Regions from separate parts of the Specibacter sp. RAF43 genome, predicted to be linked through region 1. Evidence: riboswitches for the same ligand, from Rfam matches in the RefSeq annotation. Region 1 holds a riboswitch; each other region holds the start of a gene.
The links. A riboswitch is a leader RNA that binds a small molecule or an ion and turns the genes downstream of it on or off. The one in region 1 is predicted to bind S-adenosylmethionine.
Positions count from the first base shown of each region.

Region 1 (6,136 bases):
CAGCCCTCCGCGTCGGCCTCGTCGGCCGCCTCTTCGCCCCACAGTTCGATCCGGCCGGTGGCGGGGTCAAGCCAAAAGAACGTCTCGCCATCCATGTACTGGTTTTCCAGTGCCATCACCAGCGTGTCCAGGTCAATGGCGTCCAAAGGGAGCATGGCAATGCCTCCGCTCGCGTGAAACAGTGCTCACCTTCAATTTTTCCGCGGGATGGCCCATCAGGCAATAGCCCGTGCCGAACCCGGGCAAACGCAAACATGGGCCGGGGCAGCAGCCCCGGCCCACGCCGTCGAACCTTTTGGCGTTAGTGCGCCGAATGCCCCTTGCCCGGGGTGTAGGCCCGGGCCAGCTGGGCCAGCGCCAGCGCCGCCACCAGCAGGCCGAAGTCACGCAGGGCGACGTCGTAGAAGCCGGAATACGTGAGCAGGTTGACGATGATCCCGGCCAGCCACAGGGCCACCACGTAGGCGGCGTAGCGCGGCTTGAGGGCGACCATGACGCCGGCGGCGATCTCCACGACGCCGATGATCAGCATCATGGTGTGGGCGCTGAAGGGGGAGACGTCGACCAGCCACGGGGCCAGGTAGCCCTCCCAGTTGGTCAGGATGTTGGCGAACTTGTCCAGGCCCATGATGAGCGGGATCGCGATGAAGCCGATCCAGAGCATGAGGAACGCCCCGTACGCTGGCTCGGCCTTGGCGCGCTGCAACGCATGTGACACCCCTCCGGTTGAACGGGCGGGGATTGAACTGGCGGCCATGGTTTTCTCCTTCTAAAAACTAAACTTGTGTTTTTAGACTCCACCTTAACGGCCGGCTTGTCAATATGGGCCCCGGCGCGGCCGGATTCCGGACCCCGGCCGCGCCGGGCCTGGCGGGCCGGGGCACGTGCCGGCGCCGGACCGGACCGCGCGGCCGGGGCACGCGCCGTCGGGCCTGGACCTACCGGGCCGCCAGGGCCCCGGTGACCGCGGCCAGGGTGCCGGTGTCGACGTCCTGCGACGGGCCGTTCAGGTACCGCTCCAGCGAGTCGTCCATGGCGTTGAGCCAGCGCGTGTGGTGCCTGGCGGCCAGGGTGCCGGTGACAACGGAGCGGTGCACGGTGTCCCGGTAGCCCAGGATGTCCGACTCCTTGTCCCGCATCCACGTCTTCAACAGCGCGGAGACGGCGTCCAGGTCAAACGGCGGGTAGTCCGTGGCGTCGATGAGCTCACGCACGTAGTCCGACTGGAAATCGGCCTCCGCGTCATGACCGGGCAGGGCGGCCTGGCGATCCAGCCACGCCTGGATGTCGGCCGCGCGCTCTTCCGGCGACGGCAGCTCGATCACGCCGGTCATCACGTCCCGGGCAAACCAGGCCTGGGCGTCAAACATGTTGAACGTGTAGTACTGGTCCTGTGCGCCCAGGTAGAACAGGTTCGTGTTTTGTTGCCACACCACGCCCTTGAAGAGGTTGGCCGGGTACAGCACGTTCTTGGACTTCAGGGAGAGCTCCCCGGGCAGGAACGGGTACTTGTGCTGGTAGCCGGTGCACAGTACGACGGCGTCAAAGTCGCCCCGCGTGCCGTCACTGAAGTGGGCGCAGGTCCCGTCAAAGTGCGTGACGAGCGGACGCTCGACCGTGTTCTCCGGCCAGTCAAAGCCCATGGGGGCGCTGCGGTAGCTGAAGGTGACGGACCGGGCACCCATCTTGTGGGCCTGCATGCCGATGTCCTCGGCGGAGTAGCTGCTGCCGATCAACAACACCCTCTTGCCGGCGAAGCGCTCCGCGCCGCGGAAGTCATGGGCGTGCAGGACCTCGCCGGGGAAGCCGGCGATCCCGTCAAAGGCGGGGGCTGCGGGGACGGAGAAGTGGCCGGTGGCGACCACCAACTTATCGAAAACGTGGGTTTGGGTGGTGCCGGTGGGCAGGTCCTCCACGGTCAGGGTGAATTCCTGGGTGCCCTCGTCGTAGCTGACGAAGCGGGCCGCGGTGTTGAACGTGACGTACTTGCGCACGTCGGACTTTTCCACGCGACCCTTGATGTAGTCGAAGAGGACCGCGCGAGGCGGGAAGGAGGAGATGGGGCGGCCAAAGTGCTCGTCAAAGGAGTAGTCGGAAAATTCCAGGCATTCCTTGGGCCCGTTGGACCACAGGTGGCGGTACATGCTCGAATGGACGGGTTCGCCGTGGGCATCCAGTCCGGTGCGCCAGCTGCTGTTCCACTGTCCGCCCCAGTCGTCCTGCTTCTCAAAGCACATGATTTCCGGAATTTCCGCACCTTTTTGGCGGGCCGATTCGAACGCCCGCAGTTGTGCCATGCCGCTGGGGCCTGCACCAATGATTCCGACTCGCAATTTCATGCTGTGCTCCTCATTCACTGGATCTTCACCGGTCCGTTGTGACGCTGACGAGTCCACGCTCCGGATAGGCCGGTGGCCGAAGGCGGCGCACCGTGGCGGAGCAACAAGCGCAGGGTGCGCGGCGGCAGATCTTTCTGCGGCGGTGGTGCGGGCGGCATGGGCCGCCCGGGGCCCGGGCATCAATCCCACGACGGGAGACAGGGCCCTGTTCGGGACGTTGGCGTGGCGCGAACATCCCGGACTCGAAAGCAGGGCGCCGTAGATCCGAAGGCGGCGCCCCTGCTACCCATTGCAACATTTTAGGTATCTTAAGTCAAAGTCAATCGACCCTTAAGGTGAGCTAACTCATTGCGCGGACCTTCCCGCCACGGAGGCCGGGGATCTGCGCCTCAAGACGTGAATCGGGGGTGCCTTGTCGCGAAACCGGGGCCACCGCGCAAAATACCGCGGGGACATACCGGTCTCGCGCGTTGGTCCCGGTTTCGCGGAGCGGGCTACAGCTCGGTGACCTGCCCCCGGCTGACCTCCCAGCGGGTGTCGAGGCGGACATTTTCCAGCAGGCGGCGGTCGTGGGAGACCAGCAGCAGCGTGCCTTCGTAGCTGTCCAGCGCCTCCTCCAGCTGCTCGATCGCCGGCAGGTCCAGATGGTTCGTTGGCTCGTCGAGCACCAGCACATTGACGCCGCGGGCCTGCAGCAGCGCCAGCGAGGCGCGTGTGCGCTCACCCGGGGACAGGCTGCCCACGGCGCTGGTGACCTGGTCGGCCTTGAGCCCGAACTTGGCCAGGAGTGTGCGGACCTCGCCCTGGTTCAGTTCCGGCACCAGGGCCTCAAACGCCGCCCCCAGCGGAACGTTCTCCGGGAACTGGCTGCGCGCCTGGTCAATCTCGCCGACGGCGACGCTGGCACCCAGGGAGGCGACGCCGTCGTCCGGGGCTGTGCGGCCCAGCAGCAGCCGCAGCAGCGTGGACTTGCCGGCGCCGTTGGGACCGGTGATGCCGATGCGCTCCCCGGCGTTGACCTGCACCGAGACCGGTCCGAGCGTGAAGCCGCCCTGGGTGAGCGTGGCGGCGTTCAGCGTGGCGACCACGGAGCTGGACCGCGGCGCGGCGCCGATGCGCAGGTGCAGTGTCCACTCCTTGCGCGGCTCCTCCACCTCGTCCAACCGGGCGATCCGCGACTCCATCTGGCGCACCTTTTGGGCCTGCTTTTCGGAGGATTCCATGCTGGCCCGGCGGCGGATCTTGTCATTGTCCGGGCTCTTTTTCATGGCGTTCCGCACGCCTTGCGAGCTCCATTCGCGCTGGACGCGGGCACGCGAGACCAGGTCGGCCTTCCTGCCCGCGAATTCGTCGTACGCCTCGCGGGCATGCCGCCTAGCCACGGCGCGCTCCTCCAGGAACGCGTCGTAGCCGCCGTCGTACACGGCCACCTTGTTCTGGGCCAGGTCAAGTTCCACGACGGAGGTGATGCAGCGGGCCAGGAATTCGCGATCGTGCGAGACCAGCACCACCCCGCCGCGCAGGCCGGTCACGAACTCCTCCAGCCTGGCCAGCCCGGCGAGGTCAAGGTCATTGGTGGGTTCATCCAGGAGGACGACGTCGAAGCGGCTCAGCAGGAGCGCGGCCAACGCTACCCGGGCGGCCTGCCCGCCGGAGAGGCCCGTCATGAGGGTGTTCTCCCCAACCTCGAGCCCGAGACCGGCCAGGGTTTCCGGGAGTCTTTCGTCCAGATCGGCGGCGCCGCACGCGAGCCAGCGGTCCAGGGCGTCGGCGTACCGGTCGTCGTCGGCCGCATTGCCCGAACCCAGGGCCGCCGCACAGGATTCCATCGCCACGGTGGCGGCCGTGCACCCGGTCCGCCGGCCGATGTACGCGGCGACCGTTTCGCCCTCGATGCGTTCGTGCTCCTGCGGGAGCCAGCCGATGAAGGCGTCCCGCGGCGCGGTGCTCACGGTGCCGGCCTGGGGCGTGTCGGCCCCGGCGAGCAGCTTGAGCAGGGTGGATTTGCCGGCCCCGTTGGCGCCCACCACGCCCACCACGTCCCCGGGGGAGACGGTGAGGTTGAGGTTGGCGAACAAGGTGCGGTGGGCGTGGCCTCCGGAGAGGTCCTTGGCCACGAGCGTAGCGGTCATGAGTCCATTTTAGGAGGCGAACGCGCCCGGGCCGACCGGGCCGGCGTCGCCCATGTTGCCCCGCATGACGTGAGCCTTGAACCGCCCCGCTCCCGGACGCCACACTTGAGAGCAGAATCAAGAGTCCCAACCTCAAGGCCCTGGCCGGTTGGGCGGCAACCCTCATCACCATAGTGGGGTGCCCCAGGTGACGATTCGACGCCCGTCCGGCGCTGGACCGGGGGCGTAAGTATGGCGCGGCGCACGGCGCGCGCCCTCACCGTGAAGGAACACGATGTCTGAATCAACCCTTGCAGCGACCCCGGCCGACCTTGCCGCGGACCGCTCCGCCCGGCTCGCCGAGGCCGGCGCCTTCTGGACGCAGCGGATCACCCAGGATGCACAGAACGCCAGGCTGACCTATAAGGCGGCCGGCGTGGCCGTCGGATCCGTCGCCACCCGGATCAGTGCCGGCAAGCACCAGTTCACGGTGGATGAGCCCGCCGGTCTGGCCGGCGACGACGCGGCCGCCAGTCCCGTCGAATATGCCCTGGGCGCGCTCATCGCCTGCCAGGTGGTGGTGTACCGGCTGTACGCCGACCAGCTGGGCATCGTCGTCGACGACCTCACGATCGAGGCCGAAGGGGACCTGGACGTCCGCGGGCTCTTTGGCATCGACCCCTCGGTGCGTCCTGGATTCCAGGACGTCCGCCTGAGCGTGAAGATCTCCGGCCCGGAGTCCCAGGAACGCTACGAGGAACTGCGCCGCACGGTCGAATCCCGCTGCCCCGTGCTGGACCTGTTTGCCAACCTGACCCCGGTCAGCGCGGTCCTCACCAAGGTCTAGCCGGCCCGCTTGAGCGCGGCCGCCCCGCTTGGACGCTGCCTTCCCGCTCCTGCGCTGTTGCCCGACAGCGCTTGAGCGGGACGGCAGCGTTTTTGCCGTGGAGGTTGCTTACGCCTCGGCCGAACTCCCCAGCGACAGCCAGTTTTCCCGGCAGGCCAGTGCCGCGCCTTCGGCGTCGCCCAGACCGGCCAGCCGGATGATCTCGGCGTGTACCGTGACCGAATGCCGGGCCGAATGCGAGCCGAACCGCTGCCGTTCCACGCGCCGCAGCAACGGCAGGGCCTGTTCCAGGACGTCCGGGATCATGTCGTTGCCGCAGGCGTCGATGAAGACCGCGTGAAAGTCGTCGTCCGCGGCCAGGGCGCGCTCGACGTTGTCGTGCTCGAGGGCCGTCGCGAACCGGCCGTTGGCCGCCGTCATGGCCGCCAGGTGATCGCCCGTGGCGGCCGGGACGGCGAGCCGGGCCGCGAGTTCATGCATGGCGGCGACAACCTGCTGGGCGCCGATGGTGGAGGCCGGGTCGAGCGGCGCGACGATGGTGGCCCGGCCGGGCTTGGCGATGATCAACCCCGCCCGCTCGAGCCGGAGCAGCGCCTCCCGGATGGGGGTCCGGCTCACGCCCAGCCAGGCCTCGAGTTCGGGGTCCTTGAGCCGTTCGCCGGGACCAAATGTGCCGTCGATGATGGCGTCACGAATGGATTCATACACTTCGTCGCGCAGCAGCGAGCGCTTGTGGATCCCGTGCGGCGTGGGTGTGGGCATGGGACTTATGGTATCCCGCCGGATAGGCCGATTTTGGCATGCTTGACACGGAGCGCACCGGACATGCAATATATTGG
Region 1 is NZ_JBFREA010000016.1:16,037-22,172, reverse strand. It holds gene AB4Y80_RS10510 (UPF0158 family protein) at 1-155, opposite strand, end outside; gene AB4Y80_RS10505 (hypothetical protein) at 302-757, opposite strand; gene AB4Y80_RS10500 (FAD-dependent oxidoreductase) at 939-2,339, opposite strand; gene AB4Y80_RS10495 (ABC-F family ATP-binding cassette domain-containing protein) at 2,834-4,471, opposite strand; SAM riboswitch class IV at 4,587-4,709, shown strand; gene AB4Y80_RS10490 (OsmC family protein) at 4,746-5,297, shown strand; gene AB4Y80_RS10485 (GntR family transcriptional regulator) at 5,406-6,059, opposite strand.

Region 2 (6,136 bases), on a different contig from region 1:
CGCGCGGATCCTGGACCCGATCGCCACGGGTGCCGAGCTTGGCTCTACTGGCAAGGCCTTCATGTTCGCTCCTTCGTGGCGGTTGACTCACTAGGTGACTCTATACGGCTGTTACTCCGTCGGGGCCGGTCTCCGAAACGGCCGGCGGTGCAGCCCGCGTTGACTGTAACTGCAATCACAGTTTAGCCTAATAGACAACAGATGTTGCGTTAGAGGCAATATCCAACGGGGGATTAACCGCATAAGTACATTGGAGCTACACGTGTCACTAAACATTGCCATAGTCGTCATCTATTTGGTGGCCATGCTGGCCTTTGGCTGGTGGGGAAAATCGCGCACCAAGAACAATAGCGACTTTCTCGTCGCCGGCCGCCGCCTGGGGCCGTTCCTCTACACCGGCACCATGGCCGCCGTCGTCCTGGGCGGCGCGTCCACGGTGGGCGGCGTGGGCCTGGGCTACAAATTCGGCATCTCGGGCATGTGGCTGGTCGTTGCCATCGGCGTCGGCGTCCTGCTGCTGAGCCTGCTGTTTGCCCCCACCATCCAAAAGCTGAAGATCTACACGGTCTCGCAAATGCTGAGCCTGCGCTACGGCCAAGAGACCACCAAGATGTCCGGCATCGTCATGCTCGCCTACACGGTCATGATCTCGGCAACGTCCACGGGCGCCTACGCCACCATCTTCGTGGTGCTCTTCGGCTGGGACCGCTGGCTGGCAATCGCCGTCGGCGGCGCAATCGTCCTGGTGTATTCCACGATCGGTGGCATGTGGTCCATCACGCTCGCGGACCAGGTTCAGTTCATCATCAAGACCGTCGGCGTCTTCTTGCTCATGCTCCCGTTCGCCTGGAATGCGGCCGGAGGCCTGGCCGGCATCCAGAGCCGCGTCGACTCCACGTTCTTCCAGTGGGACGGCATTGGCGCCCAGACCATCATCACGTACTTCGTCATCTACACCCTGGGCCTGCTGATCGGCCAGGACATCTGGCAGCGCGTCTTTACCGCCAAGACCCCCACCGTCGCCCGCTGGGGCGGCGCAACGGCCGGCATCTACTGCATCCTGTACGGCGTGGCCGGGGCAATGATCGGCCTGGCCGCCCGCGTGGCCCTGCCGCAAATTGACGTTGCCACGCTCGGCAAGGACGTCGTGTACGCCGAGGTCGCCACCAACCTGCTGCCCATCGGCATTGGCGGCATCGTCATGGCCGCCGCCGTCGCGGCCATGATGTCCACCGCCTCCGGCGCCCTGATTGCCGCCGCCACGGTGGCCCGCAAGGACGTTGTGCCCTTCGTGGCCAGCTGGTTCGGCAAGACGATTGACACCTCCGACACCTCCAACCCCGAGCATGACATCAACGCCAACCGCTGGTACGTGTTGGGCCTGGGCGTGCTGGTGGTGCTGATCTCCATCCTGGTCAATGACGTCGTCTTTGCCCTGACCATCGCCTACGACATCCTGGTGGGCGGCCTGCTCGTGGCCATCATCGGCGGCCTGGCGTGGAAGCGCGGCACCGGCCTCGGCGCGGCCTGGTCCATGGCCGTTGGCTGCGCCCTGACGCTGATCCTGCTGGTCCTGTACGCCACGGGCCTGATCCCCAGCGCCGACGGCATCTACGCGAACGAGCCCATCTACTACGGCCTCATCGCCTCCCTGGTGGTCTACGTGGCCGTTTCCCTGGCCACCCCGCGCACCCCGGCCCACATCCGCCAGGCCTGGGACGACCGCATCGCCGCGGCCGCCACGGACTCCAACGACGACGACGTCGAGGCGGCCCTGTCCGCTGCCAAGGCAGGGTCCCGGTTTATTACGTCACCGGCCGCCGTCGCACGTTAACCCGGTAGCCTTGTAGCCAGCTTCAAGAGATGCGGCGCCAAGCTCCGACTGGCCGCACGCCAACCCCATGTTCACAGGGTGGCTCGGATGAGGAAGCGGCCCGCGGCTAACCAGTGGCGGGCAAGAGCACTCACAAAGGCGTACGCCATGACCGTTGCATCAGCCAACCCCACCGCCCGAACCGCCGCACCGAAACGCCCCGCCAGCATTCCCGTGCTGCCCGTCGTGGACGTCAACCTCGGCACCGTTTCATTCTTCACCCCGTCCGGGCACCGCCTGTACTGGTCCGCCGAGCCGGCGGAGCTGATCGCGGCGCTCGCCCAGGCCGTGCGCCCCGCCCAATGGGTCCCGGAAATCGGCACCCTTGTGGTCACGGTGGCGCAGACGGGGGTCCGATCCGGCCGCGGCCTGGGCTTCCGGCTCGCGGCGCACTAGGGCCGCGCCGGGGCTCGCGCCGAGGTAGCCGGTCCGCGCCGAGGCGGAACCAAAGGTGGGCGAGTCTCGGCGGTCTTCCACTGACTCGGCGGGCGCCCCCAGCGTTACTCGATGGTGGCGATGACGGCGCCCTGCGCCACCTCGTCGCCCTCGTCCACGGCAAGGCGGACCACACCGGCCACGGGCGCGTAGATTTCGGCGTCGACCTTGTTGATCGAGACCTCGGCCAGCAGGTGCCTCGCCTCCACCTTTTCGCCGTCCACGACATACCAGGTGGCCACCACGCCGGGCTCGGACGCGTCCCCGGTCATCATCGGAAACAGGACTTCACGCATGCAGGTACCACCGTCCAAATCGCGGTCGCAGTCCGTGCGGCCATTGGCAACACAGCCTATTCGAGTTCCCGCGCGTACAGAAATGGGCACCCCGGCACACACCGAACTTAGCCGCATCGACGCTGCCGCCGCGCAGTGACGCTGCGGAACCACTCAAACGCTGGCGGGCGGCAGCGCTCATGCGGGGCGGCAGCGCCCGTGCGGAGCAACAGCGCCCCGGCAACCGCCCCGGCACCCCGCCCGGTTCCGGTGTGCCGAAACTATTTTGCCCGGTTTACCGGCCGGAAATCCGCGGGAATCCGCGCTAGAGTGGGGGCGACTTGAGGAGTATGAGCCGTGCCTGAACGCACCCCCACGCCCGCGGAAATCAAGCGCTGGCGGCAATACCTGGCCGATGAACGGGCCGAGGCAGCCGTATACCGGGACCTGGCCAAGCGCCGCGACGGCGAGGAACGCACCATCCTGCTGGCGCTGGCCGAGGCCGAGGGCCGCCACGCCAAGCACTGGACCGAGCTGCTCGGCGAGCACGCCCTGACCACGGCGCGGGCGTCCCTGCACAACCGATTCCTGGGGTTCCTGGCCCGGAGCTTCGGCTCCGTGTTCGTGCTGGCCCTGGCCCAGCGCTCCGAATCCCGGTCCCCCTACGCCAGCGACACCGATGCCACCCGGGCCATGGCCGCGGATGAGGCCATCCATGAGGAGGTGGTCCGCGGCCTGGCCACGCGCGGGCGCAACCGGCTTTCCGGGTCCTTCCGGGCCGCCGTGTTTGGCGCCAACGACGGCCTGGTCAGCAACCTGTCCCTTGTCATGGGCATGGCGGCCACCGGGGTGGGCAGCCAGGTCGTGCTCTTTAGCGGCATCGCCGGACTGCTGGCGGGCGCCCTGTCCATGGGCGCCGGGGAATACGTCTCCGTGCGGTCCCAGCGCGAACTCCTGGACGCCTCCACACCCACCCAGGTGACCCTGTCGGCGGCGCCCTCGCTGGACTTGAAGGACAATGAGCTGGTGCTGGTGTACCTGGCCCGCGGCATGTCCCGCGAAGCCGCCGAACACCGGGCCGCCGAACGCATGGGCCAGTTCACCTGCGACTGCGACCCCAGCCTGTCCCTGCGCCCGGACAAATTTGAGACCAGCAACGCCCACGAGACCCTGGGCACCGCCTGGGGCGCGGCCGGCTCCAGCTTTTGTTTCTTTGCCTCCGGTGCGATCGTCCCGATCCTGCCGTTCCTGTTCGGCATGACGGGGGCGGGTGCGCTGGTGCTGGCGTGTGCCCTCGTGGGCCTGACGCTCCTGGCCACCGGCGGCGTGGTCGGCGTGCTCTCCGGGGCCTCCCCGCTGTGGCGCGGGCTGCGCCAGCTGGGCATCGGCCTCGGTGCCGCGGCCGCCACGTACCTGCTCGGCCTGGCGTTCGGCGGGGTGGTCGGCTAGCGACCTCCCCGGCGCGCCCGGTCAGGCTTCACCGCAACCACCGGGCAGTCGGCGTTGAGCAGGATTTCCTGGGCGGTGCTGCCAAAGAGCATCTTGCCCACCGGCGAGCGGCGCCGCAGCCCAATCACGATCAGCGAGGCCGCATCGGCGGCGGCAATGCTGAGCAGTTCCTCGGCCGGCGAGTGGCTGCGCTGCGGCTGCCGGATCTCATTGTCGACGCCGGCATTCTCCAGTTGCGTCCGGACCCGGGCCAGGGCCGTCGCGGCGGCGAGGGCGGGATCCCCCGCGACGGCGTCGCCGGCGGACGCGTTGACGACGATCAGCCGCTCCCCGCGCAGGCTGGCCTCGTGGATGCCCCGTTCCAGGGCGGCCTCCCCGACCCGGGTGGGCACGTAGCCCACGATGACAGGCATCAGGGTCGCCTTTCGCCCGCAACCCCCACAGCCGCGGGCACCCGGCCGGCGCCCGCGCCGGTCACTGCCGCCCGCCCACCAGGGCCGATGCCGCGCCGCTCTTCGAGGCGGCCCGCATGCTCACGCCGGCATCGGGGAAGCCCGCGATCTCCACCCGCCCGTGCCGGTGCACCTCGGTCACCGTCTCCGCGGTGTGCCGGGCAATCTCCTCCAGCGTGGTGACCCACATGCCGTCCAGGGAGCGCACCCGCTCGATGAGCTGTTCCAGCGCCACGGCCTTGGACGGGCGGCCGGAGATGAAGGGGTGGTTCGTCAGCACAAAACAGCTGCCCTGTTGGTGGTGGGCCTGGGCCTCCAGGGTCCACATCTCCAGCACCTTCGCCGGGCTCTCGATGACCCCGCTGCCGGTCACGCCCGGATAGAACGCATACTGTTCCCAGTCGTCCAGGGCCCAATCCACGGGAATTTCCACGATGTCCCGCGAGTCCCCCTCCGCCACGGCAAATCGGTAGGGGGCGTCGCCGTCCAGCAGGGACGAGTCGTAGAGGAAGCCGCGGTCCGCGAGCAGCTGGGGGGTGTGCCAGTTCAGTTCCCACCACGGGGCGCGAAACCCCACCGGCCGGATCCCGGCGACCTTCTCCAGCGCGTCCAACCCGCGGTCCAGATAACGGGCCTCGGTGGCCGCGTCGATGCCCTGCATCTGTTCGTGCAGGTAGCCGTGGTGGCCGATTTCATGCCCGCCGTCGACGATCGCCCGCACGGTGTCCGGATAGGTCTCGGCCGTGAAGCCGGGCACAAAGAAGGTCCCCTTGATGCCCTGGCGGTCAAGGATCTGCAGCAGCCGCGGCACGGCAACCCGGGGTCCGTAGGACTGGTGGCTCATCAGCGACATGCGCCGGGACGAGGCCGGGTCGTGGGCCAGGATGCAGGACTCCGCGTCGACGTCGAAGGTAAACGAGGCGGCGGCGCTGAAGCCCTCCGGCCAGGTGATGGGGTGCTGGGAATCGGGGAAGGCAGGGTTTGTCATGGTGATGATCCTATTAGTCGTTGACGAGGGTGGCGGGCAAGGCGACGGGCACCGGCGATTCGACGGAGGCCTGCGCGGTGGCGGTCGACGCCGACCCTCCGGCGGCGGCCGTGACGCCTTGGATTTCATGCGAGGCGTAGCGGGCATGGACCTTCGGGCCCAGGACGGCGTATACGCCGGCGGCAACCAGCCCGCCGGCCAGCCAGGAAAGGTCCACGCCGCCCAGGGCCGTCGCGATCGGTCCCTGCATGATGGGCAGGACACCGAACATGAACAGCCAGGTCGCGAAGATGCCCGTGGCCAGGGCGGTCAACCCGGCCCAGTTGACGGCCGGCAGGCGCCGGGTGCCCACGGCATCGAAGAGGCGCTCCACCGCGACCGGATTGCGCTTGTCGACCCAGAAGTAGTGGACCAGCATGATTCCGCCCCAGGCGGCCACCCAGGCGACGAGCCCGCCCAGCCAGGTGCTCAGCGCTGCGGCAAAGTCCGACTGGAGGATGAAGAACACGACGCCGGCGAGCGCCAGGAAGCCCACGAAGAGGTTCAGGGTGCGCCGCTTGGCCTTGATGTCCAGTGCCTGGGCGGCAACGGAGAACGTGTAGATGTTCAAGATGTTGGTGGCGATGGGCCCGTGCAACACCAGGAACAGCACCGGGACGGCGAG
Region 2 is NZ_JBFREA010000001.1:193,059-199,194, reverse strand. It holds gene AB4Y80_RS00885 (cupin domain-containing protein) at 1-63, opposite strand, end outside; gene AB4Y80_RS00880 (sodium:solute symporter) at 305-1,834, shown strand; SAM riboswitch class IV at 1,855-1,967, shown strand; gene AB4Y80_RS00875 (hypothetical protein) at 1,982-2,269, shown strand; gene AB4Y80_RS00870 (biotin/lipoyl-containing protein) at 2,374-2,604, opposite strand; gene AB4Y80_RS00865 (VIT1/CCC1 transporter family protein) at 2,941-4,032, shown strand; gene AB4Y80_RS00860 (universal stress protein) at 4,029-4,445, opposite strand; gene AB4Y80_RS00855 (polysaccharide deacetylase family protein) at 4,507-5,472, opposite strand; gene AB4Y80_RS00850 (purine-cytosine permease family protein) at 5,486-6,136, opposite strand, start outside.
Region 2: another riboswitch for S-adenosylmethionine. It lies ahead of AB4Y80_RS00875 (hypothetical protein); the one in region 1 lies ahead of AB4Y80_RS10490 (OsmC family protein).

Region 3 (6,136 bases), on a different contig from region 1:
AAGCACCATGAACGGCTTCCTGGCCGATCCCGAGAACTCGCTGGCATGGCTCTTTGCCGTGGACACCACGGAGGCGCCGGACCTGGCCGGGCTCATGGACGGCATGGGCGTGTTTGTCGAAGGCTCCACCACCTATGAGTGGGTGCTCCGGGAGGAAAAGCTGCTGGAGAACCCGGCCAAGTGGCGGCAATTCTACGGCGAGAAACCCACCTATGTCTTCACCAGCCGCCAGCTGCCGGTGCCCGACGGCGCCGACGTCCGGTTTGTCAGCGGTTCCGTCAAAAACGTCCTGCCGGACATCGTCGCCGCGGCCGGGGAGAAGGACGTGTGGGTGGTGGGCGGCGGCGACCTCGCCGGCCAGTTCCTGGACATCGACGCACTGGATGAAATCACCGTATCCATCGCACCGGCGCTCCTGGCCGGAGGCGCGCCACTGCTGCCGCGCATCGTCGGCCCCGACCGACTGGTGCTGCGCAGCGCCCTCCAACAGGGCCAATTCGCGACCCTGAGCTACGGGGTCCGGAAAACGGACGCCGGGACCGTGACCGGCTCCGGCGCGGAGCCGGCATGAACCTCACGGGCGCCGGACTCCGTGCGGCCGCGCTGAAACTGCCCGGCGCCTACGAGGACTACCCGTTCGGCCCGGAGACGGCCGTGTTTAAGGTGCTCGCGCCCAGCGGCTCCGCCCAAAGGGTGGGCAAGATGTTCGCCATCGCCAACCTGAACCGCCCGGGCCTGTCGGTGGGCCTTAAGTGCGACCCCGAGCTGGCGCCGCAGCTTCGCCTGGCCAACCCCGCCATCACGCCCGGCTACCACCTGAACAAACGGCACTGGAACTCCGTGGACTGTACCCGCCTGGAGGCCCGGACGGTGCTGGACATGCTGGAGGATTCCTACGACCTGGTGGTGGCCGGACTGCCCAGGCAGCAACAAGACGCCTTGAAATGGAGTGCGCGTGCCACTGAAGACTGAACGGGGCGGCCTGAACTACCCGCAGCTGGGCCGCACGCGCATCCTGGCGGGCGAACCGACGGGTGCCGGAAACTGGCCGGACGGCTTTGACCACGTGGACCTGCAGATTCGCGTGGGCACCGGGGACGCCGACTTCACGGCGCTGGCCGACGGCATCATGACCTGGCAAATTCAGCGCCGCGCGGGGCTGCGCGTTTCGGCGCCGCCGCGCGCCGCCGTGGGCGCCGTGATCGTGAGCGGCTTCGGCGTCGGAAATCTGCGCGTGCCCATCCCGTGCGAGGTCGTGTGGGCGGAGGAACCGACGGGGATCGTGCGCACGGACGGTCTGGAGGTGGAGCTGGCCGGCTTCGGCTACGGCACACTGCCGGGACACCCCGCGCTCGGCGAGGAGTCGTTCATCGCCATGAAAACGCCCGACGGCGGCGTGTACTTCCGCCTGTTGGCCTTCAGCAAACCCTCGCGCCTGATCTTCAAGCTGGGCTCCCCGGTCACCAGGTTCACCCAGCGCGGGGTCACCAGGAGCTACATGCGGGCCGCCCGCTCCCTCGTCGCGAAGCTCGTCTAAAAACGTCATTTCGACCTCTTTCTTCACATTTGTTGTTCATGCGCCGCGGACGTGTGGATACTTGAGCCAAGATCATGAGTCCCGATGACAAGCCCTGGCTCGTCGGGCGGCAACCCTCTTCCGTAGCGGGGTGCCCCAGGTGATGATCTGGTTGTCCGGCCATGCCGGACGGCAAGTACGGCGCCACCGACGGCGTCCCAACCGTGAAAGGCGCCCAGCACAAATTGCATGCCCGCAGGGGACCGGTGTCCCCAACCGCGGCACCCCGCGGAGTTGCCCCCCAGCCCATCCCGCGCAGCCGGAATCCCCCGCCGCGTGCGGCTCGGTCATGCCCGCGGCCGCATTCAATTCCATTGACCCGTTCCAGGAGTACCCATGAGCATCCCCCAGAGCACCTATGAGAGCACCATAGAGAGCACCATCGGAGGGTCGGCCTTTTCCGCTGCCGCCTCAATCTACCGGCCCATATTCGACCGGATCGCCGCCGGGGCCGCCGTGCGCGAACGCGAGCGCACCCTGCCGTTTGAGCAGATCGGCTGGCTCCGGGACGCAGGCTTCGGCGGGGCCCGGATCCCCGCCGAACTGGGCGGCAACGGCCTAAGCTGGGAGGAATTCACCGCCCTGCTGATCGAGCTGGCCGCCGCGGACAGCAACGTCCCGCAGGCCCTGCGCGCCCATATTGCCCTGGTCGAGGAACACCTCTACCACCACACCGTCGACGCCGGTCGCGCACCGTGGCTGCGCCGGTTCGCCGCCGGGGAGATCGCCGGCAGCGCCTGGACGGAGCCGGGCGCGGGCGGCACCGCGACCACGCTGGATGATTCAAGCGGCACCCCGCTGCTGACCGGGCGCAAGTTCTACACCACCGGCACCATCTTCGCCGACTGGGTGGACGTCACGGCTCGGCGCCCGGACGGGTCCGAGGTTTCCGTGGTCGTCTCCACCCGGGCGCCGGGCGTGGAAACCCTCGACGACTGGGACGGATTTGGTCAGCGCCTGACCGGAAGCGGCACCACCACCTTCCACAACACCCCGGTGGACCCGGCCAACGTCTCCGACTTCGCCGACCGCTTCCCGTACCAAACGGCCGTCTACCAGCACCTGCTGCTGATCACCCTCGCCGGAATCGGGCGCGCGGTGGTGGCGGACGCCGCCGAACAGGTCCGCGGCCGGACCCGCGTGTTCGGCCACGGCAACGCCCCGCTGGTGCGCGAGGATCCGCAGATCCTGCAGATCGTGGGCGAGATCAGCGCCAAGGCGTATGTCGCCGAGGCCGCCACGCTGCGCGTCGCCCGGTCCCTGGACAACGTGTACGCGGCCAGGCACCTGGACGCGGACGCGGAGCGGACGGCGAACATCGCCGTCGAACTGGAATCCGGGCAGGCGCAGGTGGTCCTGAGCACCCTCATTCCCGACGCCGCCGGGGCCCTGTTCAACGCCCTGGGCGCCTCCTCGACCAGCACCAGCAAGCAGCTGGACCGGCACTGGCGCAACGCCCGCACCGTCGCCACGCACAACCCGTTCGTCTACAAGGCGCGCATCATCGGCGACTTTGAGGTCAACGGCACCGAGCCGCCCTACGTGTGGTCCATCGGCGAAGCCGGCGCCGACACTCACCAGCACCCGACCGCCGTCGTACCGGCCTGACCCGCGAAAGACTCCTCCCATGACCACCATCACCCGCCAAAGTGAAAAAACCGCACCCCGCCTGACCGGGCGCCTGGGCGTGACCGGCATCGTCCTGATTGTTGTTGCCGCCGCCTCGCCGCTGGGCGTCATCGGCGGTCCCGTGCCGCTGGGCATCGCCTCCGGCAACGGGGCAGGGCTGCCCACGATCTTCCTGGCCGCCACCGCCATCTTGCTGCTGTTCGCCGTCGGCTTCACCACCATGACCCCGCACGTGCCCGACGCCGGCGCGTTTTCCAGCTACATCCGGCGCGGGCTCGGCCGGCGCGCCGGAACCGGTGCCGCATTCGTGGCACTGCTGTCCTACCTGGCGCTCGAGGCCGGCGTCTACGGGCTGCTGGGCCCGGCCGTCGGTCAGGTCGTCACCGCCTACGGCGGCCCGGACCTGCCCTGGTGGCTGTGGGCCGCCGTCGCACTGGCCGCCGTCACCTGGCTCGGCCACCGCAACATCGAGCTTTCCGGCAAGGTGTTGGGCGTCCTGCTCCTGGCCGAGGTGCTGATCGTCCTGGTGCTCGACGCACGCGTGATCCTGGCCGGCGGCGGCCCGCAGGGGCTCTCCGCCGGGTTTGCCGTGCCCGCCACGGTCTTCTCCGGCGCCCCCGGGGTGGCCCTGTTGTTCGCCATCCTCAGCTTCATCGGCTTTGAGGCAACGGCCGTGTTCCGGGATGAGGCCCGCGACCCGGACCGCACGATTCCCCGGGCCACCTACCTGGCCCTGGCGCTCATTGGGCTGTTCTACGCCGTCTCCACCTGGGCCCTGCTGAGCGCCTGGGGCGACGACGCCGCGGTGGCCCGCGCCCTCTCCAACCCCGGATCGATGCTGGCCGACACCGCCGGCGCCTACCTCGGCCCCGTCGGCGCGCACCTGGTGCAGGTGCTGCTGACCACCAGCCTCTTCGCCTGCATCCTGGCCTTCCACAACATCGGGTCCCGGTACTTCTTCCAACTGGGCGCCAGCGGGGTCCTGCCCGCCACCCTGGCCGGCACCCACCCGGTGCACCGGTCCCCGCACCGCGCCTCCCTGGCGGACAACGCCGTCGTGGCGATCTTCCTCGCCGCGGCCCTCGTCACCGGCTGGGACCCAATCAATGAGTTCTACACCTGGTTTGCGGGGTTCGCCTCGCTCGGGATCGTGGTGCTCATGACGTTGACCAGCGTCGCGGTGGTCGTGTTCTTCCGGCGGCGCGGGGCGCCGTGGGTGAACTGGCGCCGCAGCGTGGCCCCCACCCTTGGCTTTCTGGGCCTGCTGGGAATCCTGGCCCTCATCCTGTCCAACCTGCCGGCCCTGCTGGGGGGCAGCACCCTGCTGTGCGTCGTGGTGCTCGCCGTCCTGGTGCTCGCACTGGCCGCCGGCTGGGTCATTGAAAATGCCCGCCCGGCCACCGCACCGGCCGCGACCATCACCAACGGAGAACCATCATGAGCGAAACAACCCGCCGCCACATCCGCTTCAACGCCTTTGACATGAACTGCGTGGCCCACCAGTCACCCGGGCTGTGGCGCCACCCGGAGGACCAATCCTGGCGCTACAAGGACCTGCGCTACTGGGCGGAGCTGGCCCAAACGCTGGAGCGCGGGCTCTTTGACGGCATCTTTATTGCCGATGTCCTGGGCACCTACGACGTCTTCGGCGCCTCCAACGAGGCCACGCTGCGCCAAGGCACGCAGGTGCCCGTCAACGATCCCTTCCTGCTGGTGTCCGCCATGGCCCTGGTCACCGAGAACCTGGGCTTCGGCGTCACGGCCGGGACCGCCTACGAGCACCCGTACCCGTTCGCCCGCCGGCTCTCCACCCTCGATCACCTCAGCAACGGCCGGGTCGGCTGGAACGTGGTCACCGGCTACCTGCCCTCCGCCGCCCGGAACATGGGCAACGAGGACCAGCTTGAACACGATGAGCGCTACGACCATGCCGACGAGTATCTGGAGGTGGTCTACAAACTGCTGGAGGGCTCCTGGGAGGACGGCGCCGTCGTCCGTGACCGCGAAACCGGCGTGTTTACGGACCCGAGCAAGGTCCACGAAATTGGCCACGACGGCACCTATTTCAAGGTGCCCGGCATCCACCTCAGCGAACCGTCCCCGCAACGCACCCCGGTGATCTACCAGGCCGGCGCGTCACCGCGCGGCGTCGCGTTTGCGGCCGGCAATGCGGAGGCCGTCTTCGTCGGCGCACCCACCAAGGAATTGCTGAAAGCCACGGTGGCGCGCATCCGCGATGCCGTCGCGGCCGCCGGGCGGAACCGGCACGCGGTGCGCATCTACACCATGCTGACCATCATCACCGATGAGACGGCGGAAAAGGCCCACGCCAAGCATGAGGAGTACCGATCCTACGCGAGCACCGAGGGCGCGCTGGCGCTGCTCTCGGGCTGGTTGGGCCTGGACCTGTCCACCTATGACCTTGACGAGCCGATCGGCAACGTCAAGTCCAATGCCATCCAGTCCGCCGTGGCCAATTTCGCCAAGGCGCGCAATGACGACGGCGCCGCCTGGACCGTGCGCGACCTCGCCGACTTCGCCGCCATTGGGGGCATGGGCCCGCGCCTGGTCGGCTCCGGCGCTGACGTGGCCCAGGAGCTGATCGACTGGGTGGAGGAGACCGACGTGGACGGCTTCAACCTCGCCTACGCCATCACCCCCGGCAGCTTCGAGGACGTGGTGAGGTTTGTGGTCCCGGAGCGATCCCCCCAAAACCGGGGGGATCTCGGCGCGCACCGGCTACCTCAGCGCCTAGCCGAAGTGCTTCGGCAGGGTCGCCTCATGGGCTTCGCGGAGTTCGTCCAGCGTGGCGCTGAACTGGCCCTGCAGATCCAGGGCCCCGGACGCCCCGTCCACGACACCGATGCGCGAGACCGGGAAGCGGCGGGCGGTGCACATGTCGTTGAAGCGCACCTCCTCACTGCGCGGGAC
Region 3 is NZ_JBFREA010000006.1:14,748-20,883, reverse strand. It holds gene AB4Y80_RS04935 (dihydrofolate reductase family protein) at 1-571, shown strand, start outside; gene AB4Y80_RS04930 (MmcQ/YjbR family DNA-binding protein) at 568-972, shown strand; gene AB4Y80_RS04925 (DUF1990 family protein) at 956-1,537, shown strand; SAM riboswitch class IV at 1,608-1,721, shown strand; gene AB4Y80_RS04920 (acyl-CoA dehydrogenase family protein) at 1,913-3,184, shown strand; gene AB4Y80_RS04915 (APC family permease) at 3,204-4,646, shown strand; partial or broken gene AB4Y80_RS04910 (LLM class flavin-dependent oxidoreductase) at 4,643-5,905, shown strand; gene purL (phosphoribosylformylglycinamidine synthase subunit PurL) at 5,957-6,136, opposite strand, start outside.
Region 3: another riboswitch for S-adenosylmethionine. It lies ahead of AB4Y80_RS04920 (acyl-CoA dehydrogenase family protein); the one in region 1 lies ahead of AB4Y80_RS10490 (OsmC family protein).